Regions from separate parts of the Fundidesulfovibrio sp. genome, predicted to be linked through region 2. Evidence: riboswitches for the same ligand, from Rfam matches in the RefSeq annotation. Region 2 holds a riboswitch; each other region holds the start of a gene.

Region 1 (8,935 bases), on a different contig from region 2:
GCTTGACGTAGTGTAGTAGGACGAAACCATACACCACAGCCCAACAACAAACACCAGTGCGCACCACACTTGCTGCACAAATGACAAGTATTGCAGCTGCCACGAAGAATTAAATCCTGTGTCAATAATATTAAATCTCACAACAATAATGCCAAAACTCATCAAAACATACATGCGCAGCAACCACTTCAACATATTACGCTGCATCAACAACACATTAAAAACACGCATCGGCTCTGCTTTCAATTCTCCAAAGAACGACCACACATTAGCTGCACCCAGTCCAAATGCAAAGGCATGCGCCATCGTTTCAACAACCTTAGCATCAAGACTATTCAACACCTCGACGAATTTGGCGCTTGCCGCCACAGCATAGTCGAGTTTATGGCACACATAACAGAATATCGACGAAAACAACAGGGGGATAAGAATTATCGCAGGTCGATAGTTTATTTCTTGCCCGTTTGTAGTCAAACTCGACAACTCGCCTGAGGCGAACAACCCAAGCAAAACCAACAACACCGCAAGGGACACCAAACCCTGTACCAAACGCCCTTGCGCCTTTTCCAAGTTCGCGTTGATCTTTTCAAGAATCACTTCTCCCGAAAATACCGACGAAAGGCCTTGTACGGATTGCCCGCTCTCCGGCATGACATCCCCCTTCGATCGACTATCGGACAACAGCATTCGCATCCAACCTATTAAAAATCACCATCACCGGCAACAAAAAAAACGGAGAGCCGAAGCTCCCCGCCTTTCAATCATAGTATTCCGGCAGCTTACAACTGCCCCGGCTCGCACCCGCACATGCCCATTTCCATGCCGTAGGTGACGCGGTCGCCGTATTCGGCCTTCTTGCCCTTGTTCCAGCGCGAGACGGGCCTGTAGTAGCCCACGATGCGCGTGAACACCTCCGCGTCCTCGCCGCAGGTGGGGCACTCGAAGTGCTCGCCGGACATGTAGCCGTGCGTCTTGCACACGCTGAACGTGGGCGTGATGGAGAGGTACGGGATCTTCGTCATGCGGAAGGCCTTGATGATGAAGCTCTTCAGGGCCTCGGTGTCCGCCACGGCCTCGCCCAGGAACGTGTGGAACACCGTGCCGCCCGTGTAGAGCGGCTGCAGCTTGTTCTGGTGCTCCAGGGCCGCGATCACGTCCTCGCAGTGCCCCACGGGCAGGTTGGTGGAGTTCGTGTAGTACGGCGTGCCGTTGCCCGAGGCCTTGATGTCGGCGTAGAGGTTCTTGTCGATCTTGGCCAGGCGGTAGCTGGTGCCCTCGGCCGGGGTGGCCTCCAGGTTGTAGAGGTGGCCCGTCTCCTCCTGGAAGCGGCTGGTGATCTCGCGCAGGTGGTTCAGCACGCGCGTCATCAGGCGGATGCCTGCGTCGGTCTCGATGCCCTTGCCCAGGATGTTCAGGCAGGCCTCGTGCCCGCCCACCAGCCCGATGGTGGAGAAGTGGCCCTTGTAGCCGTTTTTGAGGTAGCGCGCCGAATAGGGGAACATGCCCCGGTCCAGCTGCTCCTGGATGAGCTTGCGCTTGAACTCCAGGGCGTCCTTGGCCAGGGCGGCGTACTCGGCCACCAGGTCCAGGAAGTCCTCCTCGCCCTGGGCCAGGTAGGCCAGCTTGGGCAGGTTGAGCGTCACCACGCCGATGGAGCCGGTCAGGTCGCCCGCGCCGAAGAGCCCGCCCACCTTGTTGCGCAGCTCGCGCAGGTCCATCTGCAGGCGGCAGCACATGGAGCGCACGTCCTCAGGGGAGAGATCGGAGTTGATGAAGTTCTGGAAGTAGGGCGCGCCGTAGCGGGCGGTCAACTCCAGGAGGCTCGTCCCGATCTCGGAATCCCAGGGGAAATCTTCCGTGACGTTGTAGGTGGGGATGGGGAAGGAGAAGATCTGGCCGTAGTGGTCGCCCTCGCTCATCACTTCCAGGAAGGCCTTGTTGAACATGTCCATTTCGGCCTGGAAGTCGCCGTACGTGGCGTCCTGGAAGGCCCCGCCCACGATGGCCGCCTCCTTGGCGACGTGCCTGGGGGGCGTGAGGTCGAAGCTCAGGTTGGTGAAGGGGGTCTGGCCGCCCCAGCGCGAGGTGGTGTTCAGGTTGAAGACGAACTTCTGCACGGCCTGGCGCACCTGCTGGTAGTTGAGCCCGTCATGGCGGATGAAGGGGGCCAGGTAGGTGTCCACGTTGTTGAAGGCCTGTGCCCCGGCCCACTCGTTCTGGAGCGTGCCCAGGAAGTTGACCATCTGGCCAAGGGCCGAGTCGAAGTGCTTGGCCGGACCGGCGGAGGAGCGCCCTTCCAGGTTGAAGCCCTCCAGGAGCAGGTCGCGCAGGCTCCAGCCCGCGCAGTAGCCGGCCAGGCCGAAGGAGAGGTCGTGGATGTGGAAATAGCCGTGGTCGTGTGCGGCGCGCACTTCCTCGGGGTATTTCTCCAGGGCGTAGCGGGCCTGCACGGTGCCTGAGAGGTGCAGCATCAGGCCCTGGAAGCTGTGGGACATGTTGGCGTTCTCGGAGACGCGCCAGTCGGCCTTGGAGAGATAGGTGTCGATGGTGTCGGCGATGTCCAGGAAGGCCGCCTTCTGCTCGCGCAGGGTGCGGCGCTTCTCGCGGTAGATGATGAAGCGCTTGGCCACGTCGAACAGGCGCGACTCCATGAGCACGCGCTCCACGGTGTCCTGGACGTGCTCCTGCAGGGGCACGTCCACGTCGGCGAGCTTTTCCTCAACCTTGCGCGCCAGGCGCTTGGAGAGCAGCGGGTCCTGCACGCCGCTGGCCTTGAGGGCCTTCAGGATGGCCTGGGCGATGCGCTCCAGGGACCAGGTTTCCAGGCAGCCGTCGCGCTTCTGGATCTGCAAGGGCATGTGCGGTCTCCTTCCCGGCCGGAGGGGGCAGGTAGGTTTGTTCGTTCAGGGTGAAGCACGGGGGCAGTTGCCGTCTGGCTGCGCTCACGTCATCCGGCGTGAGCTCCGGCACGAGGGTGATGCGGAAGCGGAAGCGGGCGGGATCCCGCGCGGCCAGGGCGAAAACCGCCTCCAGCCGTTCGCGGGCCGCCTCCGGAGAGGCCGCCCCGCCCGTGAGGACGGGGTATTTCTCCCAGGGGCCTTTCACGTCCACGGCGAAACACGTGCGGGGGCACGCATCGAAAAGACGCTCCACCACGTCCGGGGCCATGCCGTTGGTGTCCACCTTCACGGGCAGGCCCAGGGCGTCGAGAGCCTGCACCAGCGGGTAGAGCCCGGGATCGAGGGTGGGCTCGCCCCCGCAGACCACCACCCCGTCGAGCCAGCGCGCCCGGGCGGCCAGGGACCTCAGGACGGCGGAAGCGTCCAGGGACGGATGGCGGCTGGGCGTGAAGGCCAGCGAGGCGTTGTGGCAGGTGGGGCAGCGCAGGTTGCACCCGCCCAGGTAGAGGACGGCGGCGCTGCGGCCCGGCCAGTCGCACAGCGACAGGGGCGTGACGGCCCGGATGCGGGGCAGGGGCGTGGTGGTGGCGTGGCGTGCGTGATGTTCCATGCTCGTCTCAAAAAATCAAAGGTGCTCGTAGCAGAATCGGCAAGCCCCATGAAGTAAAAAAAGGTGCATCATTCTCAAGTGTTGCCGATACGCAATCACAACACCTCGAAAGGCCGCGCCTTTTCAACAACAGGCAGAACGCAACGTCGGGAAGCCGAAGGGTGGTGGGCGGACGCCGTCACGGCGGCCGAAGTCCGGCAGCCCGCCGCCCGTGCGCGGGGCGAGGCCATCGCATCCCTGGAACGTCTTCTGGCTTCCGGCCGGGTGGTGCGCGGGGCCTTCCCGGGAGCGTCTCCCAGTGGCTTACCGCCCGGTATCGTGCCGGTCACAGCAGCGCGCCTGCGACGGATTCGCACCGTCTTCCGTTTTCCAGGGCGTCGGGGGAGAAAATATTCCCGGGCTGCGGGAGTGTCAAACCGAAAGAGGGGGGCCTTCTCGCAACCCCCTCATCTGGCGGAGGAAATAGTTCCCTCACCCCCCGGAGCCGGACAGGAGGCCCAGGTACGGGAACTGGCGCGCCTCGCCGCGGCAGCTCCAGAATGCAGGCCCGACGGGGGCTTGCGCCCCGGCACGGGGCCGCCGTCCACCCGCGAGGAGGGCGCCCCCGGGTTGCGCGGGCGCGGCGCGAAGGCCGCGCCCAGGTCCAGGGGGCAGGTTCAGGCGATGCCGGAGGCGCGACGCCTCAGGCGGCCTTCTTGCGCCACGGCTTCTCCTCGCGGGCCAGAAGCCTGCGGATGTTGTCCTTGTGCTTCCAGACGATGAGCGCCGCGATCACCGTGGTGAAGGGCACGATGCTCCCCGGGCCGAACCACGCCGCCGTGAAGGGCAGGCTGGCCGCGAAGAAGAGCGAGCCCACCGAGACGAAACCCGAGGCCGCGATGAGCGCCGCGCAGGAGAGCCCCGAGACCACCGCCGCCCACGGGCACAGGGCCAGCACGGCCCCGATGGCCGTGGCCACGCCCTTGCCGCCCTTGTAGTGCAGGAACACCGGGAACATGTGCCCGCCCACGCAGGCCAGGGCCGTGAGCGAGGCGTACCAGCCGCCGCCCAGCTTCCAGGCCACGGCCACGGGGATGAAGCCCTTGAGGGCGTCGCAGGCCAGGGTGAGCACGCCGAGCTTCGTGCCGCACAGGCGGGCCACGTTGGTGGCCCCGATGTTGCCGCTGCCCGCCGTGCGCGGGTCGATGCCGCGCGCCGCCTGGGCGATGAACAGCCCGAAGGGGAACGAACCCGCCAGGTAGGCCAGGCCAAGCCAGAGGATCTTCGCGAGCACTTCTTGCTCCTTGCGCGAGGGTTTCGGTCGGTTCCGGGCGTCCTAGTCCACTTTCGGCGGCCACTCTCCGGCCTCGGGCTTCTCGTCCGCCTCGCGCAGGGAGAGCACCCGGAATTCGCCGGTGAGGGGGTCCACCTTGCCCACGCGCGCGCGGAAGCGCTGTCCGGCCTGGAAGGGGCCGCCCAGCATGTCGCGCGGGACGCGGGTGTACATCTGGAGCGTGGTCAGGCTGAGCGCCGCGAGGTGCCCGCACTCCTCCAGGGCCACGGCCTCGAGATCGCGCTCGCGGCCCACCTGCTGCAGGTGCGCGAGCTTCCAGTAGCGCGGCCTGCCCCGCTGCACCATGGCCACGGCGTCCAGACGCGCCGCCAACGGCGCGAGGGACTCCTGGAGCGCCTCGCGCGTGAGCCTGGGCGCGCCCGTGGCGAGATACGCCTCCACCTGGGCCAGGTTCACGAAGTCCGACATGCGCCGCAGAGGCGACGTGACCGGCGCGTAGGCCTCGGCCGCGAGGCTGGCGTGGCGGCCCGGGCGCGCCTCCAGGGAGGCCCCGCAGAGCTGCTTGACCACGCGGTGCATGTCCACGGGGTCGGTCCAGACCCCGGCGTAGCCCGCAGGAAGCGTCACGTCCTGGACGCGGTGGAAGAGAGCCACCCCCCGCTCCCCGGCCCAGGCGGCCATGGAGGCGTTGGCCAGGATCATCAGCTCGCTCACGGCCAGTTGGGCCTCGGGGTAATCCTTGCCGGGGCCGATCTCCACGCCGGTCGCCCCGGGGTAACCGGAAAGTTCGATGCGCGGCTCGGGCCGGTCGATGACCACGGCCCCGCGCTCCACGCGCGCCTTGCGCAGCAGGCTCGCCAGGTCGCGCGCGGCCGCCGCCTCGGGCGGGGCGTCGCCCCGTGCCAGGGCGGCCTCCACGTCCTCGTAGGTCAGGTTGGCCGCCACGCGCACCCAGCCCAGGGAGGGCGCGAAGGAGCGCGCGCCGCCTTCGGGGTCCAGCTCCCAGTCCAGCACCAGGGCGGGGCGGTCCTCCCCGGCCTTGAGGCTGTAGAGCCCGCAGCCCAGGGCCTCGGGGAGCATGTGGCTGTCGCCCTCGGGCAGGTAGAGGCTCGAGGCGCGGCGCGCCACGGCCCGGCCCAGGGGGCTCTCGAAGTTCCAGGAGAGCGTGGGCCTGGCCAGGGCCATGCGCACGCGCCAGCCGTCCGGAAGGCGCTCCACGTGGAAGGCGTCGTCGATGTCTCGGGTGGTGGGGGAATCGATGCTCAGGAAGAGGGAGTCCAGGGGCGGCTCGCGCCGGGCCTGGAAGTCGCGCCCGAGGGCCTCGATCTCGCCGGCGAAGGCTTCGCTCCAGGCGTCGCCCTCGTCGTAGCCCGCCTGGTCCAGGAGCACGTTGTGGTTGGGCCCCACGATGCCCCACTCCTGGGCCAGGATCAGGGCCTGGGCCGGGTGCTCGGGCAGCCCCTTGCGCAGTTGCTGCCACAGGGGGCCGTGTTCCTGGCTTTCGGCGTCGGCCATGATGGCGCGCAGCAGGTCCTTGAGCCGCCGGGCGGCCGAGGGGTCCAGCTGGGCCTCCAGGCGCGCCGGGTCCTTGCGCCGCCCCGAGGACCACCCGGCCCACAGCTCCTGGAAGAAGGCGTGTCCCGCCGTGACCACCAGTTCGCGCTCGCGGGCGGCCTCCTGCTCGGCCAGGCGGCGCTCCACGGTTTCGGCGGGATAGACCTCGAAGTTGGGCGGCTGGAACTTGAAGTGGGTCTTCACCGAGAGCAGCGCCCGGCCCATGGCCGCCACCTGGTCCACGTCGGGCTGCTCGAAGGCCAGGCCCGCGAACCATGCGGCGGAGTTCTGGGACACCTCTCCCTGGGCCAGCTCCCAGATTTCCAGGGGGTCGAGCCCGGCGCGAAGCGACTCGCGCCGGGCCGCGTGTTCCTTGAGCTTTTCGAGGATCCCCTCGCGGTTGAAGGCCCCCTCGTGGCGCGGCCCCAGCCAGGGCAGCAGGCGCGCCCCGGCAAGCTTCACCTCGCGCCGGGTGAGGGTGTAGAGCCTGAGCTTGTCGCCCGAGGCCTCCTCCACCCATGCCAGGTGGGGCTCGTTGCCCTGGAGGTATTCCACCACCGTGCCCGGCAGGGGGAGGCTCTGGATGCTGGGATGCCTGGTCAAGCGCGTCTCCGGTGCGGGCCTAGTGCTTGAAGGAGCGCTGGCCGGTGAAGACCATGGCCACCTGGGGCGCGGCTTCGTTGCAGGCCTGGATCACCTCCCAGTCGCGGATGGAACCGCCGGGCTGGGCGATGGCCGTGACGCCCTGGGCGATGGCCAGGTCCACGCCGTCGCGGAAGGGGAAGAAGCCGTCGGAGACCAGGGCGCTGCCGGGCAGTCCGCCCCGGTCGGCCTTGGTCTTGGCCTCGATCTCGGCCAGGGACTGGGCCAGGGCCGGGTCCGAGGCGGCCTTCTCGCGCAGATCGTGGATGGAGAGCTTGTGGCGCTCGAAGGCCAGGAGGTCGGCATACTTGGTGTAGGCCTTGTGGATGGTCAGCTGGACCACGCCCACGCGGTCCTGCTCGCCGGTGCCGATGCCCACGGTGGCCCCGTCGCGCACGAAGATCACGGAGTTGGAGGAGACGCCCGCCTCCACGGCCCAGGCGAAGAGCAGGTCCTGCGCCTCGGCGGGGCTGGGGGCGCGGGCGGTGAAGGCCTTGCCGTCCTTGGTCTCGGTCTTGGCGGGGAGGAAGTCGGCGGCTTCGAGGATGCGGTTGCGGAAGGAGAACTGGAGCACCAGGCCGCCGTCCATGAGGGTCTTCACGTCCAGGAAGGGTTCGCCGACGTAGTCGGCCAGGACGGCGATGCCCGGGATGGCCACGATGCGAAGGTTCTTCTTGGTCTTGAGGATCTCCAGGGCGGCGGGCTCGAAGTCGGGAGCGGCCACCACCTCGAAGTAGCCCGCGTTGATCAGCTCGGCCGTGGCCTTGTCCAGGGTGCGGTTGGCTACAACGGCCCCGCCGAAGGCGGCGATGCGGTCGGAGAGGTTGGCGCGCTCGAAGGCCGTGGCCAGGCCCTCGGCGGACCAGGCCGCGCCGCAGGGGTTGTTGTGCTTGAGGATCACGACGGCGGGCCTGGCCGAGAGGTACTGGAGAATGTTCAGGCCGTTGTCCACGTCGGTGAGGTTGGTCTTGCCCGGGTGCTTTCCGGCCTGGATCATGTGCTCTTCGGTGAGGGCCGAGACGAGCCCGCGTCCGGGGCCGCGGAAGCGCACGCCGCCCAGTTCCAGGGCGCCGTCCTTGAGCTGGTAGAGGGCGGCGGGCTGGTCGGGGTTCTCGCCGTAGCGCAGGCCCTTCTGCTCGCCGTCGATGGTCCAGGTTTTCTTGGCGAACACCAGGGTCTGTCCGCCCAGGGTGACGGTGAGGTCCTGGGGGAAGGGGTCTTCCTGGATGGTGATGTACATTTTTTTCAGGTCGCTCATGGGGGTGCTCCTGTGGTGTCGTGCGGGCGAAGCCTCTTAGCACGCCGGGGGCCGGGCGGCAAACGGGCATTGGCCGCGCCGGGAAATCGTGCTAGGCGGGGGCGTCCGAGAGGGAGACAACGTGGAAAGAGTCCTGTTGAAACTGGCCAGGCAGCTGGGGAACTACGACGAAGCGTCGCTGACCAGCCTTTGGGAGCGCTACGCCGAACAGGTGCAGCGGTTCGAGCCCTCCAAGCGCTGGGAGGAGGCGGTGCTGATCCTGAGCATGATCCAGGCTGTGCGCTTCAAGAACCAGCTGTTCAACCTGCACTGGGCCGAGGGCCGCGAGCCCGGGGCCGTGCCGCCGCCCAGGCCGCACATGGAGGCCGTGCCCAACGCCCCGACGGACGCGCAGCCCCACCCCGGCGCGACGCCCCTGCCCAAGACGTCCAGAGCGCCCCGCAAGCCCGGCAAGGGCAAGGTGCTTTCGTTTCGCCACAAGGACGGGCAGGAGCAATAGGCAGACAGCCAGGAAGGCGCTTCAACTGTTTTCCACGCCCAACCGGATGCCTTCACTGGCCTGCAGATGGTGGATCACCTGGAAGAGGTTCTCCGCCCGGGGATTGCCCTTCGGCCCGAACATGCGCATCAGGCTCTTGGCCGGGATGTTGGTGGCCTCGGCCAGATTGCCGAATCCGATGCCCGCATTGATGTAATCG
Region 2 (10,023 bases):
GTGAAGAAGGGGTCGAACAGGAAGGGCTGGATCGATGGGTCGATGCCCGGTCCCTGGTCGGTCACCACGATGCTCAGGCCGTCGGCATCGAGTTCCGGAAGGACGTGCACTGCGCCCCCGGCCGGGGAGCATGCCTCCACGGCATTGCGCAGCACCTCCGCCAGGGAGTCGCTGAGGCGCTGCGGATCCAGCAGGGCGCTGGGCCAATTGGGCGCGAACTCCACGACCACGCCGCCGGGCAGGGGCTCCACGGCGCGCAGGGCCTCCCGGGCCAGGCCGCCCAGGTCCGAGGCGATGCGCTCCAGCGGTCGCGAGGCGGTGTAGCACGTGACGGCCCGAACGATGTCCTCCAGGCGTCCGGCCCCGTCCAGAATGGCGCGCAGGGCCTGCACGCCGTACTCGTCCATGCGGCCCTTGCGTTCCAGGATGCGCGCGAAACCGGCGATGCTCATGAGCGGGTTGCGCATCTGGTGGGCGAGGGCCATGGAGAGCTGGTCCAGCGAGGCGATGCGTTCGCGCTGAAGCCGGGCCTGCTCCTCAAGCATGTCCTTCTCGCGCCGGTGCATCGCGTAGATGGGCGTCACGTCGGTCAGCTGGGCCACGATGCCGAACACCTTACCGTACTCCACCAGCCGGGAGAGCGACAGGGTGACGTGGCGCAGCCCCAGTGCGGGATGATCGAGCGTGGTCTGGATGCCCGGTCCGGGATCGCCTCCGTCCCGGATATGCTCGAAAAGCGCCAGGGCCTCGTTCTTCTCCCGGACCCCGCAAAGCACATGCTCGCGAAAACTGCCGGCCAGCAGCGTCGCACGGTCAAGCCCGAGCATGCTCCCGGCCGTCTCGTTGGCGGCGTACACGTCGCCCCGGACGTTGAGAATCAGCACCCCGGAGTGGAAGCTCTCCAGAAGCGCGGCCAGATAGGAGGACTGGATGAAGGGCAGCATCGCCGGAGAGTGTCCGCCCCCGATGTGACGGCCCCGTGACGGAGCGCGCGCCGCCCGCGCGGCGCGGGTTCCCGCCCCGCTTTACATTGCGGGCTCTTTTGGGCAAACGGCTTGCACGCCGACAACCCCATCCTTGGAGCCACCCGCCGTGCTGACCGCCAAACTCCTGGACAAATACGCCGACGTCCTGATCTGGGGCCTGGACACCTCCCGCACCACCCCCTACCAGCCCGGGGACAACGTGCTCGTGCAGTACGACCTGGCCGGTCTCAAGCTGGCCGAGACCCTCTTCGCCAAGCTGGTGGACCGGGGCCTCAACGTGGTGCCGCGCATGGCCTTCACCTCGCGCATGGAACTGGACTTCTACTCCCGTGGCAGCGACCCCCAGCTGAGCTTCATCGCACCCGGCACCCGGGAGCTCTACGAGAACCTGCACGGTTCGGTGTACATCATCGCGCCCGACAGCCTTACCCATCTTTCCGGCGTGGACCCCAAGCGCATCGCCCAGACCGCCATCGCCCGAAAGCCCTACCGCGACATCCTCACCCGCCGAGAGGAGGCCGGGCAGTTCGGCTGGACGCTCTGCGTGCACCCCACCGCCGAATACGCGCGCTGCGCCGGGCTCACCAAGAAGGAATTCACCGAACAGGTGATCAAGGCCTGCCACCTGCGCGCAGCCGACCCCGTGGCCGAATGGCGGCGCATCCACAAGGACGCCACGGCCATCAAGGAGTGGATCAACGCCCTGGACGTGGAGGCCTACCACGTGGAGTCCGCCAACGTGGACCTCACCGTCACCCCCGGGCTCAAACGCCGGTTCATCGGCATCTCGGGGCACAACATCCCCAGCTTCGAGTTGTTCCTCTCGCCCGACTGGCGCGGTACCGAAGGCGTCTACTTCGCCGACCAGCCCTCCTACCGCAACGGCAACCTCGTGCGCGGCGTGCGCCTGGAGTTCCGCGAAGGCGTGGTGACGGACGTGAAGGCCGAGGAGGGCGAGGACTTCGTGAAAAAGCAGGTCGCCATGGACGCCGGGGCTTCCAGGTTGGGAGAGTTCTCCCTGACCGACCGCCGTTTTTCCCGCATCGACCGCTTCATGGCCAACACCCTCTTCGACGAGAACTTCGGCGGCGAGCACGGCAACTGCCACGTGGCCCTGGGCAGCTCCTACTCCGACACCTACAACGGCGACCCCGCCGAACTCAGCGAGGCCCGCAAGGCCGAACTGGGCTTCAACGACTCGGCCCTCCACTGGGACCTGGTGAACACCGAACCCAAGCGCGTCACGGCGCGTCTGCGCGGCGGCGGAATCAAGGTGGTCTACGAGAACGGCCAGTTCGCCTGCTAGTGTCGCAATCTTGAAAAGCATAAGGATGCTTTCCGATAGAAAGTCAATGGTTTTGGCTGGTTGCCTTGATTGTCCGCATGGACGTATTTTGAGGACGCAACGCGAGAAACCTCTCGACGAATCCTCGTCGGCTCCGTTGCCGGGAAATGCCGGACCCTCGCGCAGGTGAACGACGCTCCGGCCTTGGCCTCTTCCCCGCGACGCGGGGCATGCACGAAACGCCCGGCACTCGCCGGGCTTTTCGCGTTTCCGGGGTCGGCTATCGCCAGAGGATGCGCCATAAGGGCCGCGATGGGCGGACCTGCCCGTCAGAAGAGGAATCCGGCCGGGTCCATGCCCAGCACGGACATGTCCAGGGGCGCTTCGATGACCGCGGCGTCGCCCAGGGCCTTGGCCTGGGGCGAGGCGAGGTCCAGCACGCGGTGAGGCCGGGGACGCATGCGCGCGTCCAGGATGATCTTCACCGTGGGGTGCAGGGGACTCTCGGGGTTGGAGCCGCAGACCAGGGCCACCGAGCCGTCGCGCAGGCGCACGGGGCTGCCCACCGGATAGATGCCCAGGCATTTGATGAACGATTCCACCAGTTCGCGCGAGAAGTCCTTGTCGCGCATGGCGAACAGGATGCGCATGGCCGTGTTGGGCTGGATGGCCCGCCGGTAGGGCCGGTTGCTGGTCATGGCGTCGTAGGAGTCCACGAGCCCCACGATCTGCGCCGCCCGCTCCAGTCTGTCTCCGGCCAGCCCCCGGGGATAGCCCGCGCCGTTGAACTTCTCGTGATGGTCCCGGATGGCCGCCAACACCTTGGGAGACGCGAGCCCCTGGCTCTCCAGGATGTCCGCCCCCTCGCCCGGGTGGGACTTGACCACGGCGAACTCCTCCGGGGTGAGACGTCCGGGCTTGTCCAGGATGGCGTCCGGGATGCGGGTTTTGCCCAGGTCGTGGAAGAGGCCGGACTCTCCCAGTCCGCGCAACGCGTCCTTGTCCAGGCCCAGGTGCTGCCCGAACACCACCGCCAGAACCGAAACGTTGAGGGAGTGGGTGTAGGAATAGGCGTCGTTGCGGCGCAAATTCACCAGGCTCACCAGTGCGTCGGGGTTTCCGGCCACGGAATCGATCACCTTCCCCACCAGGCGCGCGGGAGCCTCCCGGTCCAGGGGTTTGCCCAGGCGTGCGGCACGGATGAAGGCGCTGATCACCCCGACGGATTCGTCCTGGAGCGCCCTGGCCCTGGCGTAGTCGCCCGGATCCGGCAGGGGCCGGGGCGAAGGGGACGTGCCGGAACGCTGGCGGGGCGGCGGCGTGCGTTCCTCCCGGATGAAGGTTTCGCGGTAGCCTTCGGCCAGCAAGGACTCCACCTGCCGCAGGGAGTCCACGGGACCCGCCTCGGAATAGAGGAAGGGGTGTTCCGTCCAGGAAAGACCGGTGTCCACCACGGTCATGCCCGGGCGCAATTCGGCGACGGCGATCTTTCGGATGCGCTCGGGGCTCCCCGCGCTGGGCGACGGGGCGGCGGCGAAAGGGGCGGGGCGGTGTGGACTGGCCATGGCGTCGTGAAATCCCGGGGTCAGGCTCCGGGGCAGACCGACCGGCCCGGAAGTTCGGCCAGGGCGGCGTCCAACTGGCTGAGCAGCATGTCCAGGCGCAGGCCCTGGAAGCCCTTGGCGCAGCCGCCCCGGACGTTGCGACGGTGCAAATCGTCGCACCACTTGGTGAGGCAGGCGATGCCGTACTTGCGCGCGTCCACGAAGTCCAGGGCCATTTCCTCGGGGTGGGGGACCCCGTCCAGGGCCAGGCTCAACCCAAGGCAGATGCGCCCCTCATGGTAGCGCACGCGTTTCACCTCGTAGCCGGCCATGAAGGCCAGGGGCCAGGAGTTGGTCCCGGCCGGGTCGTGAAGCTTGAAGTAGACCAGGGCCAGGGGCAGGCGCTCACGCAGGGCAGCCAGTTGCGACGGGGCCGAGGCGGCGAAGGAGAGCCCGAGGCCCCCGGCCGAGATGTTGTCGATGCATGGGTAGGGCGGCCTGCCCAGGGTGAACACCGGAGAGCCGAGGTCGCGCAGGTGGATGCGGTGCAACCCCAGGCTCCGGCCGAACCAGACGGCCAACTCCATGACGAGGTCCCGGGTCACCTCGACGCGATGGGCGCTCCTGAGGTCCGGGACACAGGTCGGCACGGGGGGCACGGACGACGAATCGGCCGGAATTGCCTGGATGCGCCGCATCATGATGGACCCTCCTGATGAGAGGTTGGGATCCCGGGCCACGGAAACGTCCGCCCGATCCTCCGCTGCCCGGCCAGCCCCGCGGGTGGCCGGAGACGCTGGCCGCCCGGCGCGCGGAGCCTCTGCAGCCAGTAGAGGATTGTTTTTCCCGCATGCATTCGCTCCCGTGTTGGCCGCACAATCGGAGGCAGGGGCCGATTTGGCAATGGCCCTTTTTTGGTTTATTATATGGCAGAAAAGGGGTAGAAATCAGCGCATCGGTCTGATGCGATGAGACCCCGGAGGCACGCCGTGACGCCAGCCCAGGAACCGTTGACCGCAACGCCCGGAAGACCCCGCAAGGGACGCCTGGCCCGCGCCGGAGACAAGCTGCGCATGGCCTTCATGCTCCTGGGCAAAACCTGGGGCAGCAACACCGCCGCCCCCAACCACCTCTTCAACATGAAGCGCTGGGGGCAGTGCGGCCTTCCCAAAAGCATCAAGACCGTCAAGGAGGACATCCGCTCCGGAGTCTCCTTCGACAGGGTGTCCAGGTATGCGGCGCTCTTGAACGTCACCCCCTCCCTGCTCACGGACGACGCCCTGGCCCCCACGGACCCGGCCTTCGTCTCCGCCGTGGTCGCGGCCAAGCCGGACCAGGTCCCCCCGGCGATCATGCTCCAGAACATCTTCGGAGGGGCGGTCAACGAGCAATTCCTGGACTACAACCGGCCCGAGTACGTGAACGGCCTCTTCGAGCTACTGAAAGGCTTCTATGTGGTCTACCTGGCCAAAGTGCCCTTCGATGTGGGCGTGAACAAGATGGCCCTGGCCATCCACACGGCCGACGCCTACTGCCTGCGCCTGGACGCGCGCTTCTACCTGGAGACGGAGCCCAACTCCCTGCATGGGGAGCTTCACCGATGGGGCGCGTTCCTTTACGGCAATTTCCACCTTTCGGAAATGCAGTCCTTCGCCCTGGCCATGCTGCCCGAGCCGCTGCGAAACCCGCTCATCGCCTCGCGAAGGCCCTTCCACATGGCGGGCAAGTACCTCTTCGGGTCAGAAGCCTTCGGGCGCGAGCCGCTCTTCGCCCTGCTGCACATGGAGCGCCGCGCCGCGCTCCCCGTGGCGGACTGGGCCGAAGCCTTCGACGATTTCTGCCGCGAGAACATCTCCTACCAGTTCCTCTTTCCGGGCGACCCGGAGCACGACTACGCCCTGGCGCGCCTGCGCGGGGCGGGGGAGACCGGGCTCGGGCAGGACGCGGCGGACCCCGGCGGGCACGCCCCCTCGGGCGCATGACGACGCCGACGGCTTTACACCGGAGCCCTCGCGCATTAGCTAACAAGAATCGTCACATCATTCCGGAGGAATCCATGGCATCGTTCGTCCGCTTCGCCGTCCTTCCTTTCCTCGCCGTATTCTGCCTCGCCGCGCCCGCCCTGGCCGCCGACAACATCAAGGGCTGGGAGCGGGGCGGGGCCTACGACAAGGCCTACGACCCCAAGGAGGCAGACTCCTTCAAGGGACGCGTGGAAGACATCCTGGAAATCGTCCCCCTGCCGGGCATGGACAAGGGCGTGGCCCTCGTGGTGCGCGACAAGAAGGACAATAAAACCGAGACCGTGCACCTGGGTCCCAAGTCCTTCGTGGACCTGGAATCCATCGGGCTGCGCAAGGGCGACTCCGTGAAGGTCACGGGCGTTTGGGCCACCATCGGCGGCAAGGAGGTGGTGCTGGCCTCCAAGGTGAAAAAGGACGAGAAGCTCCAGCTCAAGGTGCGCCGCACCAAGGACGGGATGCCCTGGTGGAGCATGAGCGCCGAGGAACTGGCCAAGGAAAGGAAGTCCTCCGATGACGACTAACGGCCCGGCCACCCGATCTCTCCGGGGTCTGCTGCTCCTGGTTCTGGCCCTGTCCCTGGCTGGTTGCGCCTCGCGCCACGCCGAAGTGGCCCCGCTCCCCGCCGCCCAGGCCCCCCAGTGGAAACCCGGCGACTGGTGGCGCTTCTCCTCCAAGACCAGAAGCCCCTACGCCCTGGCCGAACGCATGGAAGTGCGATCCGTGGGCGACGAGATCGTCCTGACCGGAGACGGCGACCAGGCCCGCAAGGCCGTGCTCGGGCGCGATCTCTCCGTCAAGAGTTCCAACGGTTCGCTGCTGGCCTACTCCGTGGACTCGGGAACCGACGCCTACGTCTTCTTCCCCCTGGCCGTGGGCCAGACGCGGACCTTTACCCAGAGCGCCAGCACGGCCAAGGGCAGCGCCAGCTACACCAACACAGTCACCGTGGAGGCCTCCGAGGAGGTCACCACCCCGGCCGGGACCTTCAAGACCTTCCGCATCAAGGTGCAGAAGAGGAACACCACCGGCTGGAGCGGAACCTACACCCTCTGGTACGCCCCGGAAGCGGCCTACTTCGTGCGTATCACCGACACCCACGGCCACAACGCCGTGCTCCAGGAGTATGGCAGGAAGTAGCCCCGAGGCCCGGCAGGAGCGCACGTCGACGGACTTCGGAAATCCGGCGGGGGGCAGCCCCGGGGTTTGACCTTTGGGCCGCGAAAAGGTATCAAGCCGCTGATTGCGTACGACATCTCGGAACACGGTGCGAATCCGTGGCGAACCCGTCGCTGTAACCGGGGACGCGCGAGGGCATGGCGAAAGCCGGTCACTGGGGTTTCCCCGGGAAGGCCGCCCCCGCGCGCAGGATCCGGAAGCCAGAAGACCTGTCGAATCGCCAACCCATCGGAACCTGAAGGCAAAGGGTTCCGGCAGGATGCTCCTGCCGGAACCCTTTTCTTTTTCCGCAACCCCACCACCGGAGGAACCATGAAAGGCAAAGGCAAGAAGGACGTGATCGCCATCCGCAAGACCTGCAAGGCCGACGGCACGGGGCTCTCCCACTACATCCTCATGGACCCCAAGAAGTAACGATGTCCACCAAGCGCGACGCGGCGGCCCCGGAGCGGGGCCGCCACTTCAACACCGGCTCCGGCCCCGCGCTCCAGCCCGTGGACATCGGCCATCGCGAGTACATGGCGGTGGTGGACCCCGACACGGCCTTCTGGGCCTTGGTGCGCACCGAGAAGCTGGGCCGGACCCTCACGAGCCGCAAGTTCCTGAAGGCCTACGCCGGTCAGGCCGACCGCTTCGCCGAGGAGATGCGCCGCCTGCGCTTCGGGCTCTCGCCCTCGGCGGTCTATTTCAACCCCACCGAGCGCTGCAACCTCAACTGCGCCTACTGCTACATCCCGGCAGCGATGCGTTCCGGCGGCGAGCACATGTCCAAGGAGCGCCTCCTGGAGGCCCTTGACCGGCTCAAGGCCCACTTCGACGCCACGCTCCCCGAGGGGACGCGCCCCCAGGTGGTGTTCCACGGCGCGGAGCCCCTGCTCAACAGGGAAGCCATGTTCGCCGGCATCGAGCGCCACCAGGAGAACTTCCGCTTCGGCATCCAGACCAACGCCACGCTTCTGGACGAGGAGGCCATCGCCTTCCTCACGGAGCGCGGGGTGGGCGTGGGCGTCTCCCTGGACGGGGCCAGCGCAGCCGTGGCCGACCGCGCCCGCGTCACCTGGGGCGGGGAGGGCGTTTCGCGCAAGGTGCTGTGGGCCATGGAGAAGCTGGCGGGCTATCCGGCCTTCAGCGTCATCTGCACGGTCACCGACGGCAACGTGCGCACGCTGCCCAAGGTGGTGGAGTTCTTCCACAAGTACGGCGTGAGCACCTGCCTCTTGAACATGGTGCGCTGCACCCTGCCCGGAGCGCGCGAGATCAAGCCCGACGAGGACGTGGCGGCCCGCTGGTTCGTCAAGGCCCTGGAGCGCTCCCACGAACTCTACAAGGAGACCGGGCGCAAGCTCGTTGTGGGCAACTTCGCCAACATCCTGCTTTCGATCCTGGCCCCCACGGCGCGCCGCCTCATGTGCGACATCTCGCCCTGCGGCGGCGGGCGCTGCTTCTTCGCCCTGGCGCCGGGCGGCGACGTGTTCCCCTGCAGCGAGTTCATCGGCCTGCCCGACTGGCGGGGCGGCAACCTCTTCGCCGACAGCCTGGGCGACATCCTGGAGAGCGCGCCCTTCAAGGCCGTGACCGGGCGCAAGGTGGAGGACATCGAAGAGTGTTCGCGCTGCGCCGTGCGGCACTTCTGCGGCTCCCCCTGTCCGGCCGAGGCCGCCGAGATGAACGGCGGCATGGACCGGAAGGGGGCCTTCTGCCGCTTCTACGAGGAACAGGCCCGCTCCGCCTTCCGGCTGATCGCGGACGGCCGTGCGGACGACTTCCTCTGGGACGGCTGGGACGAGGGCGTGGAGACCACTTTCGAGTTCACGGCCTAGCTCCGCGTACTCCCTCGATCAAAAGAACCGGCCGCCGTGCGGCGCTGGCTTGGCCCGCGCCGCTCGGCGGCCGAATATCTTCATCATTATTCCAGTCGCCGCCGGTGACCCCCGCGAAGAATTGCGGGACCGGTGGGCATCCTCCTGGTCGCCGGTGCACCTTCTCCTTAAGGCGCTAATTTGAGCTTGAAAACCTCGTCCTTGGGCGTGCGCGGGATCACGAGCTTGAGGAAGTGCGTCGTGTTGCGCCGCAGGCGGAACTGATCCAACTGGTCGCGGTCGTTGAGATTCTCGCAGTGCACCTTGATGCGGCCCTGGCCCTGCCCGGCGTGCTGGTTCAGGTAAGTGATGTTGGGTCCGGGCGGAGCGGCGCTTACGGTGAGGGTGAGCACCTTGTCGGCTGGGACATTGATCTGGTCGTAGTAGAGTGCGAAGAGGTCGTTGCGGTCCACGTAAAAGCAGCGAAATGCCGGGTTGACCTGATTGGAGTGTTTCTTTTCAAGCACCTTCGTGTGGAACATGCCGGTGAGGCGGTCGTCGTATTCGGGGCCGCCGAACTCCAGGAAGAAGTCCTTGATGTCGTTGCCTTGGTCGTCCACGGCACGGACCACAACCTGGAAATATTGATGGTAGAAGGCCTGGTCGTCCTCATCAAGGTTTGTGTCCATGGCCATCGCTCCCGTTTTCTCGCTGATGGCGTTCCATTCCTGGTTGATATTCATGTAGTTGGCGGCGTTGTCGCAGCGTAGAGCCTGCAGGATCAGTTCACCCAGTTGGCTATCGCCCTTGTCGGGCCTGTGGATGGAGCCGTGGTCCCTGTCGGGCAGGACGGCCAGGGGCGCGCTCAGGTCGGGATTGCGAAGGGTCCAGGGCGTGACTTCGGGGTTTTCGGGGTCGGAGCTGAAGTCGATGGTCATCCCCCTGGCGTTGAGATTGGCGGCGCAGACCCGGATGGTGCCGTCTGATCCGTTCTCGTTGACGATCTTGCGCAGGAGATCGGAATAGGGATGGCTGCCGATGATCACGAAGGGCCACACGCCGCCGTCGCCGTAGGGCGAGGTGGCGTCGGGCCGTTCCGCCGGGACGAAGAGGTCCTGGTGGGCCAGCTTCCACTGATAGGGGGAGGCCAACTCCAGGGCGTCCAGCATGGCCTGGCCAGACTGGAACCAGTTGTCCGCCCCCTTGAAG
Region 3 (10,023 bases), on a different contig from region 2:
AAGCGCATCGACCCCCACGGCTTCGGCCGCCCCAACTTCGGCCCGGTGAAGGTGCCCGAGGGGCAGTACTTCATGCTGGGCGACAACCGCGACCACTCCCAGGACTCGCGCTTCTGGAAGGAAGACAAGCGCTTCGTGCCCCGCGAATACATCCGGGGCAAGGCCTGGGTGATCTACTGGTCCTGGGGCGGCCCCCTGGACGTGCGCTGGAACCGGATCGGCTCCATCATCAAGTAGTCCGGCAGTCCCAGGGACGGCACATCGGACGCCCCGCCTCGACAAAGAGGCGGGGCGTTTTTTCGTGGCCGTCCGCGAGGGCTGCGCATGCCCCTTGCTGCGCGTGTCCCCTTCAAGGCCCCTCTGGATTCGCCGTGGGAAAACGCCTATGATGCATCGCGTCAGCCGCAGCGTCTTGCGCCGTCTCGTACGGCCCTTCCGGAGGTTCCCTTGGCACTTTCCCGCGCCCTGACCGCCGCCCTGGCCGGGGTGGAGGCCCACCCCGTGGTGCTCGAAGCCGACCTGGCCCGCCAGGGCATGCCCTCCTTCACCATGGTGGGCCTGGCCGAGGGCGCGGTGCGCGAAAGCAAGGAGCGCGTCTTCGCGGCCCTCAAGAACCGGGGCTACCGCCTGCCGCCCTCGCGCATCACCGTGAACCTGGCCCCCGCCGACGTTCGCAAGGAGGGCTCCGGCTACGACCTCCCCCTGGCCCTGGGGCTGCTGGCCGCCGCCGACGCGCTGCCCGCCGAATCCCTCGCGGGCTACTACTTCGCGGGCGAGCTCTCCCTGACCGGAGAGGTGAAGCCCGTGCCGGGCGTCCTCCCCCTGGCCGACCTGGCCCGACGCCAGGGCGCGCGGGGCCTCCTGGTCCCTGCGGCCAACGCCCAGGAGGCCTGCGTGGCCAAGGGCCTGGACGTGTTCGCCGTGGAAACCCTGGACCAGGCCGTGCGCTTCCTGGCGGGCGAGGAGACCATCGCCCCCACGGCCTTCGACGAGGCCGCCCTGGAGCACGACCACGGCCCCTTCCCCCTGGACTTCTCCGAGGTGAAAGGCCAGGAGCACGCCAAGCGCGCCATCGAGATCGCCGCCGCAGGGGGCCACAACCTGCTCTTCATGGGGCCGCCGGGCTCGGGCAAGACCATGCTGGCCAAGCGCATCCCCACGGTGCTGCCGCCCCTCTCGTTCGACGAGGCCCTGGAGGTGACGCGGGTCTACTCGGTTGCCGGGGAGCTGGCCCGGGGCGGCACGCTCATCACGCGCAGGCCGTTCCGCTCGCCGCACCACACGATATCGGACGCCGGGCTCATCGGCGGGGGCGGCATCCCCCGGCCGGGGGAGGTGTCCATGGCCCACCGGGGCGTGCTCTTCCTGGACGAGCTGCCGGAGTTCAAGAAGAGCGTGCTGGAGGTGCTGCGCCAGCCCATCGAGGACGGCCGCGTGACCATCGCCCGCGCCGCCGTGAGCCTCACCTATCCGGCCGAATTCATGCTCGTGGCGGCCATGAACCCCTGCCCGTGCGGCTTCCGGGGCGACGACCGGCACGACTGCACCTGCACCGGGGCCAAGGTGCGCGGCTACCTCTCCAAGCTCTCGGGGCCGCTCCTGGACCGCATCGACCTCCAGGTGGAGGTGCCCGCCGTGCCCTACAAGGACCTCAAGGCCGAGGCGGGCCGGGTGGACTCGGCCTCCATGCGCGCCCGGGTGCAGGGTGCGCGCTCCGTGCAGGCCGGGCGCTTCAAGGGCACGCGGCTTCGCACCAACTCCGAGCTCTCGGGCAAGGCCCTGGGCGTGTTCTGCCCCGTGGGCGAGGAGGGCCATCGCTTCCTGGAGCTGGCCAACGACCGCCTGGGCCTCTCGGCCCGGGCGCACACGCGCATCCTGCGCATGGCCCGCACCATCGCGGACCTGGACCAGTCCCCGGACATCCGCGTGGAGCACCTGGCCGAGGCCATCAACTACCGCAGCCTGGACCGCAAGGCCTGAGTCCGGAGCGGCCCGGCCGCAGGCCTCGACCGACGCGCTGACTGCAAAATGTAGCCCGCAACGTCATACACATTGTCTTCCGCTGGGAACGGCCCGCGAGGGCCTTGAGCGGAACGGGCGTCCTGCGGAAAAAGACGCCGGGGCGGCAAGAGGCCGTAACGCACCGCGTGTGGAGAAGGGGGGCTGAACCCGACACCCCACCCGGAGGCATCCCATGATCCGCGCCCGTTCCGTCGTCCGCCGCGCCACATTGCTCCTGTGGCTTCTCCTGGCCCTGGCCTTTGCCGCCCAGGCCCGGGCCGCCCAGGAGCCCTCGACCGTCAAACCCGCCAGGTACGTGTTCCTGTTCATCGGCGACGGCCTGGCCCAGGCCCAGCGCACCGCCGCCGAATACTACCTGGCCGCCGCCCAGGGCATGGAGCGTCCCGGGCTGGTCAAGCTGGTCATGAACGGCTTCCCCGTGCACGGGGCCACCACCACCCACTCGCTCAACTCCGTCATCACCGATTCCGGGGCGGCCGGCACGGCGCTGGCCTCCGGCGTGAAGAGCTACAACGGGGCCATCGGCGTGGACGGCGAGCGCAAGCCCGTGAAGACCCTGGCCGAGATGGCCCGCGACAAGGGCATGAAGGTGGGCATCGTCTCCTCGGTCTCCCTGGACCACGCAACCCCCGCCTGTTTCTACGCCCACCGCCCCAGCCGCAACGACTATTACGAGATCGGCCTCGCCGCCCCGGCCTCGGGCTTCAACTACTTCGCGGGCGGCGGCTTCAAGGACCCCGAGGGCAAGAAGTCCAAGGCGGAAGGCCCCAAGGCGAATCTCTTCGAGGAGTTCAAGGCCAAGGGCTACACCGTGGCGAACACCCTGGAGGGCCTGAAGGCCCTGGCCAAGGGGCAGGACAAGGTGGTGGCCCTCAACCCCGTGCTGGACGCCGACAAGGCCCTGCCCTACGCCATCGACGCCGATCCCTCCCGCGAGTTCTCCCTGGCCCAGTTCACGGCCAAGGGCATCGAGCTGCTGGACAACCCCAACGGCTTCTTCCTGATGGTGGAGGGCGGCAAGGTGGACTGGGCCTGCCACGCCAACGACGCCGCGGCATCCATCCAGGACACCCTGGCCCTGGACCAGGCCGTCGCCGCCGCCGTGGAGTTCGCCGCGCGCCATCCCGAGGAGACGCTCATCGTGGTCACCGGCGACCACGAGTGCGGCGGCATGGCCCTGGGCTTCGCGGGCACCAAGTACGGCAACTACTACCAGTATCTGAAGCACCAGAAGCTCTCCTTCCAGGCCTTCGACGAGCGACTGCGCCAGTTCCGCAAGGACCACCCCGGCGACAAGGCCACCCTGGAGGCCGCCGCGCCCCTCATCCGCGAGGGCTTCGGTCTGGTGGTTCCCGTCGCAGAGGACCTGGAGGCCATGAAGAAGTCCCCGGTCCCCGACGAGAACAACACCTCCCCGGCCGACCCCTACGGCATGCACCTCAAACCCTTCGAGGTGGCCCTGGTGCAGGACGCCTTCAAGCGCTCCATGGCGGGCGAGACCGTCAAGTCCAAGGACCCCGCCGAATACCTGCGCTACGGCGACTACGAACCCCTCACCGTGACGCTCACCCGCATCCTGGACTCCAAGGCCGGCCTGGCCTGGACCACCTACTCCCACACCGGCATGCCCGTGATGACCTCGGCGCGCGGTGCGGGCGAACGCCTCTTCGAGGGCTACTACGACAACACGGAGCTGGCCCGGCGTCTCATGCGCGTGATCGACCCAGCCGTGCAGCTGGCCGCCAACTAATGTCGCGATTTTGAAAAACATGAAATGTGTTTCAAAATTAAAAAGCAATGATTTTAAGTGATTGCCTCAAGAGTCTGTATGGACGGATTTTGAGGACGCAACACTAGTCTCGCCCGGTCCGGTCTCGCACCGACCGGCCGGGGCCTTCGACACCCTCCACTCCGGGGGCGCGCTCCAGCGGGGCGCGCCCCTCCTGGCGCACCATGAACCCCACGCAAAACGGCCCATCGACTGATTCTCCGGCCCCGGCCGACTCGTTGAGCCCTCCGCAGGCCGCGCAGCCCGAACCCGCACGGAAAACGCTCCACCAGGGGGCTTCGGGCGCCGCCCGAGGCCCGTTTGCGGCGCACCACGCGCCCGGACCCCAGGAACCGGCGCCGACGAGCATCGCGCCCGAACGCCGCCGAGACGCGGTCCTCGTCTGCGTCTTCGCGCTGCTCGTGCTGGCCCTGGCCCTTGCGCCCACGGGGTTCGAGAACCGCCTGCCCACCGGGACCCTGGCCGTGAAGGCCCGCGTGATCTCAACCGACAACAGCAATCTGCGACAGTACGGCGTGGTCCTGGAAGGTGACCAGCGCGTCGAGGCCCAGGTGCTGGAAGGCCCCTTCGAGGGGCGCAGGGTCTGGGCCGACAACCTCTTCCTGGGCAAGCTGGAACTGGACCGTCAGTTCAAGCCCGGGGACAAGGCCCTGGTGGCCCTCACCGTACGCGGAGGGGAGATCGTGGGGGCCGTCGCCCAGGACCACTACCGCCTGGACGTGCAGCTCTGGCTCCTGGGGCTCTTCGCCCTGTTGCTGGCGGCCTACGCGGGTTGGACGGGGGTGAAGGCGCTCCTGAGCTTCGCCTTCGCGGCGCTGGCCATCTGGAAGATTCTTGTGCCGCTCTTCCTCACGGACCACGACCCCATCTTCGTCACCCTGGCCGTGCTTTCCTTGCTCATGGCCTCGGTGCTCTTCCTGGTGGGCGGGCTCAACCGCACGGCCCTGGCGGCCTACCTGGGGTCGCTCCTGGGCGTGGCCGCCACGTGCGCCATGGCTCTGGGCTTCTCGGGGGCCTTCGCCCTGCACGGCTCGGTGAAGGCCTACGCCGAGACGCTCTTCTACTCGGGCTACCCCCATCTGGACCTCACGCGCATCTTCCTGTCCACGGTGTTCCTGGGCTCCTCGGGGGCGGTGATGGACCTGGCCATGGACGTGGCCGCCAGCATGCGCGAGGTGGCCCTGCACCATCCGGGGCTGGGCTACTGGAGGCTGTGCGCCTCAGGGATGCGCGTGGGGCGCGTGGTGGTGGGCACCATGACCACCACGCTCCTGCTGGCCTACTCGGGCGGGTCCATGGCGCTCCTGATGGTGTTCATGGCCCAGGGAGTGCCCATGGCCAACGTTTTCAACATGAACCACGTGGCCGCCGAAGTGCTGAGCACCCTGGTGGGCAGCTTCGGCCTGGTGCTGGTGGCCCCCTTCACGGCCCTCACGGGGGCCTGGCTCCTGGGCGGACGCAAAGGGGCGCACGCCCCGGCGCGGGGCGAGGGCTGAGAGCCTGCCCTGGAGGCGTCGCGCCGGGGCCGCAAGAGCGCGAGTTGACTTTCTCCCGCCGCCGGGGATAGCGTGGACAGGTCCGGGTGCCCCCATCCTGGGGGAGAATAGGGAATCCCGTGGAAATCGGGAGCGGTCCCCGCCGCCGTGAGTTCCGTTTGCAATCCGCCCTTTCGCGCGCCACTGGGTGAAGCCCGGGAAGGCCGGGGCGGATGGAACGAGTCGGAAGACCTGCCCGGACCCTGTCTCAGGTTCCCGCACGGCGACGGGCTATTGCCGCGCGCGGATGCTCCGGAGGGCGAATACGGGCCGCCTCCCGCTCCCTTTATGGGACGGAAGGCGGCCTTTTTGCGCGCCCCGGCAACAGCCAAGCTCCAAGGGAGCAGTCTCATGCAGTCTTTCGTCCATCAACCGCGCCGCGCGGCGGCCCTGGCCCTGTGCCTCTTCCTCCTGACCCTCGCGCCCCAGGCGGCCCTGGCCCATGGCGGGCCGAAACCCGAGCGCGTCGGCATCCTCCTTGCGGCTTTCGGCACCACGGTCCCCAAGGCCGACCTGGCCTACAGGAACCTGCTGAAGAAGTTCGAGACCGCCTTCCCCGGCGTGGAAATCCGCCTGTGCTACACGTCGGCCATCGTGCGCCACAAGCTGGCCGAGGGCAAGAAACCCGTGAAGTTCGACTCCCCGGCGGAGGCCCTGGCCAAAATGGCGGACGAGGGCTTCACCAAGGTGGTGGTGCAGTCGCTCCAGACCATCCCGGGCGAGGAGTTCCACGCCCTCTCCGAAACGGCGCGGGCCTTTTCCGGCATGCCCAAGGGCATGGAGAAGGTGGTGACGGGCTGGCCGCTGCTGGCCACGGCCGACGACGTGGAAAAAACCGCCCGGGCGCTGGCTGCCATGGCCCCCGGCGGGCGCAAGCCCGGGGAGGCCCTGGTCTTCCTGGGCCACGGCACGAAGCACCCTGCCAACATCTACTACCCCGGCCTGCAATGGAGCCTCTGGAAAGCCGACCCCCTGGCCTTCGTGGGCACGGTGGAGGGCGTTCCCTCCCGGGAGGACGTGCTGGCCGCCCTCAAGGAGCGCGGCGTGAAAAAAGTCTGGCTCCTGCCGCTGTTGGCCGTGGCCGGAGACCACGCCCGCAACGACATGGCGGGCGACGAGGACGACTCCTGGAAGTCCGCGCTGGCCCGCGCGGGGATTGAGGCCGTGCCCGTGCTCAAGGGCACGGCCGACGCCGACGCCCTGGCCGCCGTCTGGATCGACCACGCCCGGCAGGCCCTGGAGCGCCTGCGCTAGGGCGCACGCCACGGGCCTGACGCCCGGAGCGCGCCCCTGTTGCGGGCGTCCCGGTCGAATCCGCCACGAACTCCCGGGGAGGGCCGCCCCTCCCCGGACAACCCCGAGGCCGACACGCCCATGTCCCGCACAGCCCTGATCCTTCTCGCCGCGTTGGCGTCCCTGGTGCTCCTGGCGGCGGGGGCCGGGGCCGTGGACGTTCCCGCGTGGGACGCGGCCCGCATCCTGGCGGCCAGGCTGGCCGGGCGGCCGGAGTGGCTGGAGGGCGTGCCGGAGGTCTCGCGCGCCCTGGTCTGGGAGGTGCGCCTGCCGCGCATCCTCACGGCCCTGGCGGTGGGGGGTTCCCTGGCCCTTTCGGGGGCGCTCTTCCAGGGGGTGCTGCGCAATCCGCTGGCCGACTCCTACACGCTGGGGGTTTCGGCGGGCGGAGCGCTGGGGGGCTGCCTCTGCCTGCTCCTGGGCTTCACGGCCCTGGGGCCGCTCTCGGTTCCGGTGTGTGCCCTGGCGGGGTCGGCCCTGGCCCTGGCGGTGGTGCTGGCCATGTCCCGCGCCGGGGGAGGGTTCGACTCCGTCACCCTTGTGCTGGCGGGCGTGATGGCCGCAGCCACGCTCCAGGCGTGCATCGGGTTCGTGAAGTTCGCGGCCGGGGAGAACGTGGCCGGGCTGGTGTTCTGGCTCCTGGGGGGGCTCAGCTCGCGCACCTGGGCCGAGGCCGGAGTGGCCTGGGCCGGGCTCTGCGCGGGGTTGCCCGCCGCCCTGTGGCTGGCGCGAGACCTCGACGCCCTCTGCCTGGGCGACGAGCAGGCCCGCGCCCTGGGCGTGGACGCCTCCCGCGTGCGCCTGGCGCTTCTTTGCGCGGCCGGTGCGCTCACGGCCTGTTCGGTGGCGGTGTCGGGCATCGTGGGCTTCGTGGGGCTCATGGCCCCGCACACGGTGCGTCTGGCCGTGGGGCCGGGCCACGCCAGGCTCCTGCCGCTCTCCACCCTGGCCGGGATGCTCCTGGTGCTGGGGGCGGACACGGCCTCGCGCACGCTTCTGCCCCACGAGGCCCCCGTGGGCGTGATCACGGCGCTCCTGGGCGGTCCGTACTTCTTCTTCCTCTTCGTGCGGGGGCGCGGCCGTGCTTGAGGCGAAAGGCCTGCGCGTGGACCGGGGCGGGCGCCTGGAGTCCGTGGACCTGCGCCTGGCCCCCGGTGATTTCCTGGCCGTGGTGGGGCCCAACGGCGCGGGCAAGTCCACGCTCTTGCGCGCCCTGGCGGGCCTCGCGCGGCCCTGCGGCGGCGAGGCGCTCCTGGAAGGGCGGCCCGTGGCGGGTCTCCCCCGGCGCGAGGCGGCCCGCCAGGTGGCCTATTGCCCCCAGCACGAGGACGGACGCTTCGGGTTCACCGTGCTGGAATCCGCGCTCCTGGGCCGCCATCCCTGGACGGGCCGCTTCGGGGAGCCCGGGGCCGAAGACCTGGCCCTGGCCCGCGCGGTGCTGCAGGAAACGGACCTCGCGCATCTCGCGCACAGACCGGTCACGGAGCTTTCGGGCGGCGAGCGGCGCAGGGCCTCCCTGGCGCGGACCCTGGCCCAGGCCGGGGCCTCCCCGCAGTCCGGCGGGGCGCGGGCGCTGCTCCTGGACGAGCCCACGGCGGGGCTGGACATCCGCCACGCCTTCCTGGCCATGGCCGCCCTGCGCCGTCGCGCCCAGGCCGGGGCGGCTGTGGCCGTGGTGCTGCACGACCTCAACCTGGCGGCCATGTACTGCCCCCTCGCGCTGGCGCTTGATGCCGGGCGCGTTGCGGCGTATGGCCCCACCTCGCGCGTGCTGGAGCCCGGCCTCGTGGCCCGGGTGTTCGGCGTGCGCTGCCGCGTCTCGGACGGGCACATCCTGTTTCTGGAGGATCGATGAGTCGCCGTTTCGCCGCCTTTCCGGCGGCCATTCCGCTGGCGGCCTTGCTGCTGGCGTTGGTTTTGCCCAGGGCCTTCGCGCAGGCTTCCCCGCGCATCGTGAGCCTGTATGCGGCCCACGCCGAGAACCTGGCCGCCATGGGAGCTGCCGGGCTGCTGGCCGGCGTGAGCGAACCCCTGGGCGACGTGCCCGTGGTGGGCGCGCGCGACGGCGCGGAGGCCATCATGGCCCTGCGCCCGGACATCGTGCTGGCCCGGCCCATGCACCGCAACACCCAGCCCGGGCTCCTGGAGCAGTTGGAGCGCCTGGGCGCGCGCGTGGTCTGCCTGCAGCCCGCCACCCTCGCGGAGCTGGTCCCCTACTGGCTGGAGCTTGGCCGCCTTGCCGGGCGCGAACGGGAGGCCCGCGCAATGGCCCGTCGCTTCGATGAAGAGCTGATCCTCCTGCGCGAACAGGCCGCCGGCATCGCCCCGCACAGGCGCAAGGGGGTGTTCTTCGAGGCCATCCACCGCCAGATGAAGACCGTGAGCCCGGACTCCCTGGCCGCCTTCGTGCTGGAGAGCGCCGGGGGCGTTAACCTGGCCGGGGACGCCCAGCCCGTGGCGGGGTCCAACATCGCCCACTTCGGGCTGGAGCGCGTGGTGGCCCTGGGCGACTCCCTGGAAGTCTACCTGGCGCAGAAAGGCCCCATGAACCCGGTGAGCGAGCCCGAAATCCGCGACACGCCGGGGCTGTCCAGCCTCAAGGCCGTGCGCGAGGGCCGGGTGGTGCTGGTGGACGAGGCGCTGGTGTCGCGCCCCACGCCGCGCCTGCTGGAAGGGGTGCGCGCCGTGGCCGCCGCGCTCTATCCCGAGCGCGTGCGGCAGGGAGGCGGGTCATGAGCCGGGGCGTGCTCCACGCGGTGGGCGTCGGCCCCGGAGACCCGGACCTGCTCACCCTCAAGGCCGTGAAGGCGCTCAGGCGCTCGGGCGTGGTCTTCGCGGCCTCGTCCACGCGCAACGACCACTCCCTGGCCCTGTCCATCGCCTCGGAACACCTGCCCCCGGGGACCCCCGTGGAGCTTCTGGGCTTTCCCATGACCCGCGACCAGGACGCCCTGGAGCAGGCCTGGCAGGCCAACGCCCGGCGCGTGCTGGACTTCCTGGATACCGGGCGCGATGCGGCCTTCATCACCCTGGGCGACCCCATGACCTACTCCACGTTCCTCTACCTCTGGCGCACCATGCGCGAAATGGACCCCCGGGCGATCGTGGAGGTCGCCCCCGGGGTGAGCTCCGTGATGGCGGCCGCCGCTGCCGCCGGGGTTGGGCTGGCCGAATCGGACCAGAGCCTGGCCGTGCTCTCGGGCGTGGACTCGGAGGCCAGGCTGCGCGCGGCCATCGAGGCCTGCGACACGGCGGTGATCCTCAAGGCCTACCGCAGCTATCCCCGGCTGCGCGCGCTCCTGTGCTCCATGGGCCTGGAGGACCGCGCCGTGCTGGTGAGCCGCGTGGGGCTCGAGGGCCAGCGCGTGCACGAAGGGCTGCCTC

Evidence for each region. Region 2 has a riboswitch for cobalamin ahead of cbpA (modified peptide precursor CbpA). Riboswitches for the same ligand answer to the same signal wherever they lie in the genome.
Region 1: another riboswitch for cobalamin. It lies ahead of ACV4UX_RS01850 (radical SAM protein); the one in region 2 lies ahead of cbpA (modified peptide precursor CbpA).
Region 3: another riboswitch for cobalamin. It lies ahead of ACV4UX_RS05060 (sirohydrochlorin cobaltochelatase); the one in region 2 lies ahead of cbpA (modified peptide precursor CbpA).

What each region holds. Positions count from the first base shown of each region.
Region 1 is NZ_JBZVFJ010000006.1:35,909-44,843, reverse strand. Features, by position in the region: gene ACV4UX_RS01860 (hypothetical protein) at 1-651, opposite strand, end outside; gene ACV4UX_RS01855 (ribonucleoside triphosphate reductase) at 780-2,801, opposite strand; gene ACV4UX_RS01850 (radical SAM protein) at 2,719-3,510, opposite strand; cobalamin riboswitch at 3,733-3,924, opposite strand; gene plsY (glycerol-3-phosphate 1-O-acyltransferase PlsY) at 4,193-4,783, opposite strand; gene ACV4UX_RS01840 (ribonuclease catalytic domain-containing protein) at 4,826-6,940, opposite strand; gene ACV4UX_RS01835 (IMP cyclohydrolase) at 6,960-8,237, opposite strand; gene ACV4UX_RS01830 (hypothetical protein) at 8,359-8,736, shown strand; gene ACV4UX_RS01825 (helix-turn-helix domain-containing transcriptional regulator) at 8,758-8,935, opposite strand, start outside.
Region 2 is NZ_JBZVFJ010000021.1:1,338-11,360, reverse strand. Features, by position in the region: gene ACV4UX_RS04670 (sensor histidine kinase) at 1-944, opposite strand, end outside; gene ACV4UX_RS04665 (aminopeptidase) at 1,093-2,292, shown strand; gene ACV4UX_RS04660 (cyclic di-GMP phosphodiesterase) at 2,601-3,836, opposite strand; gene ACV4UX_RS04655 (hypothetical protein) at 3,857-4,465, opposite strand; gene ACV4UX_RS04650 (hypothetical protein) at 4,805-5,797, shown strand; gene ACV4UX_RS04645 (MamS/MamX family magnetosome protein) at 5,872-6,360, shown strand; gene ACV4UX_RS04640 (TapB family protein) at 6,350-6,976, shown strand; cobalamin riboswitch at 7,096-7,224, shown strand; gene cbpA (modified peptide precursor CbpA) at 7,328-7,429, shown strand; gene cbpB (peptide-modifying radical SAM enzyme CbpB) at 7,432-8,835, shown strand; gene ACV4UX_RS04625 (esterase/lipase family protein) at 9,003-10,023, opposite strand, start outside.
Region 3 is NZ_JBZVFJ010000023.1:9,785-19,807, reverse strand. Features, by position in the region: gene lepB (signal peptidase I) at 1-237, shown strand, start outside; gene ACV4UX_RS05075 (YifB family Mg chelatase-like AAA ATPase) at 448-1,980, shown strand; gene ACV4UX_RS05070 (alkaline phosphatase) at 2,195-3,772, shown strand; gene ACV4UX_RS05065 (YibE/F family protein) at 3,976-5,307, shown strand; cobalamin riboswitch at 5,375-5,561, shown strand; gene ACV4UX_RS05060 (sirohydrochlorin cobaltochelatase) at 5,698-6,600, shown strand; gene ACV4UX_RS05055 (FecCD family ABC transporter permease) at 6,721-7,728, shown strand; gene ACV4UX_RS05050 (ABC transporter ATP-binding protein) at 7,721-8,494, shown strand; gene ACV4UX_RS05045 (ABC transporter substrate-binding protein) at 8,491-9,375, shown strand; gene cobI (precorrin-2 C(20)-methyltransferase) at 9,372-10,023, shown strand, end outside.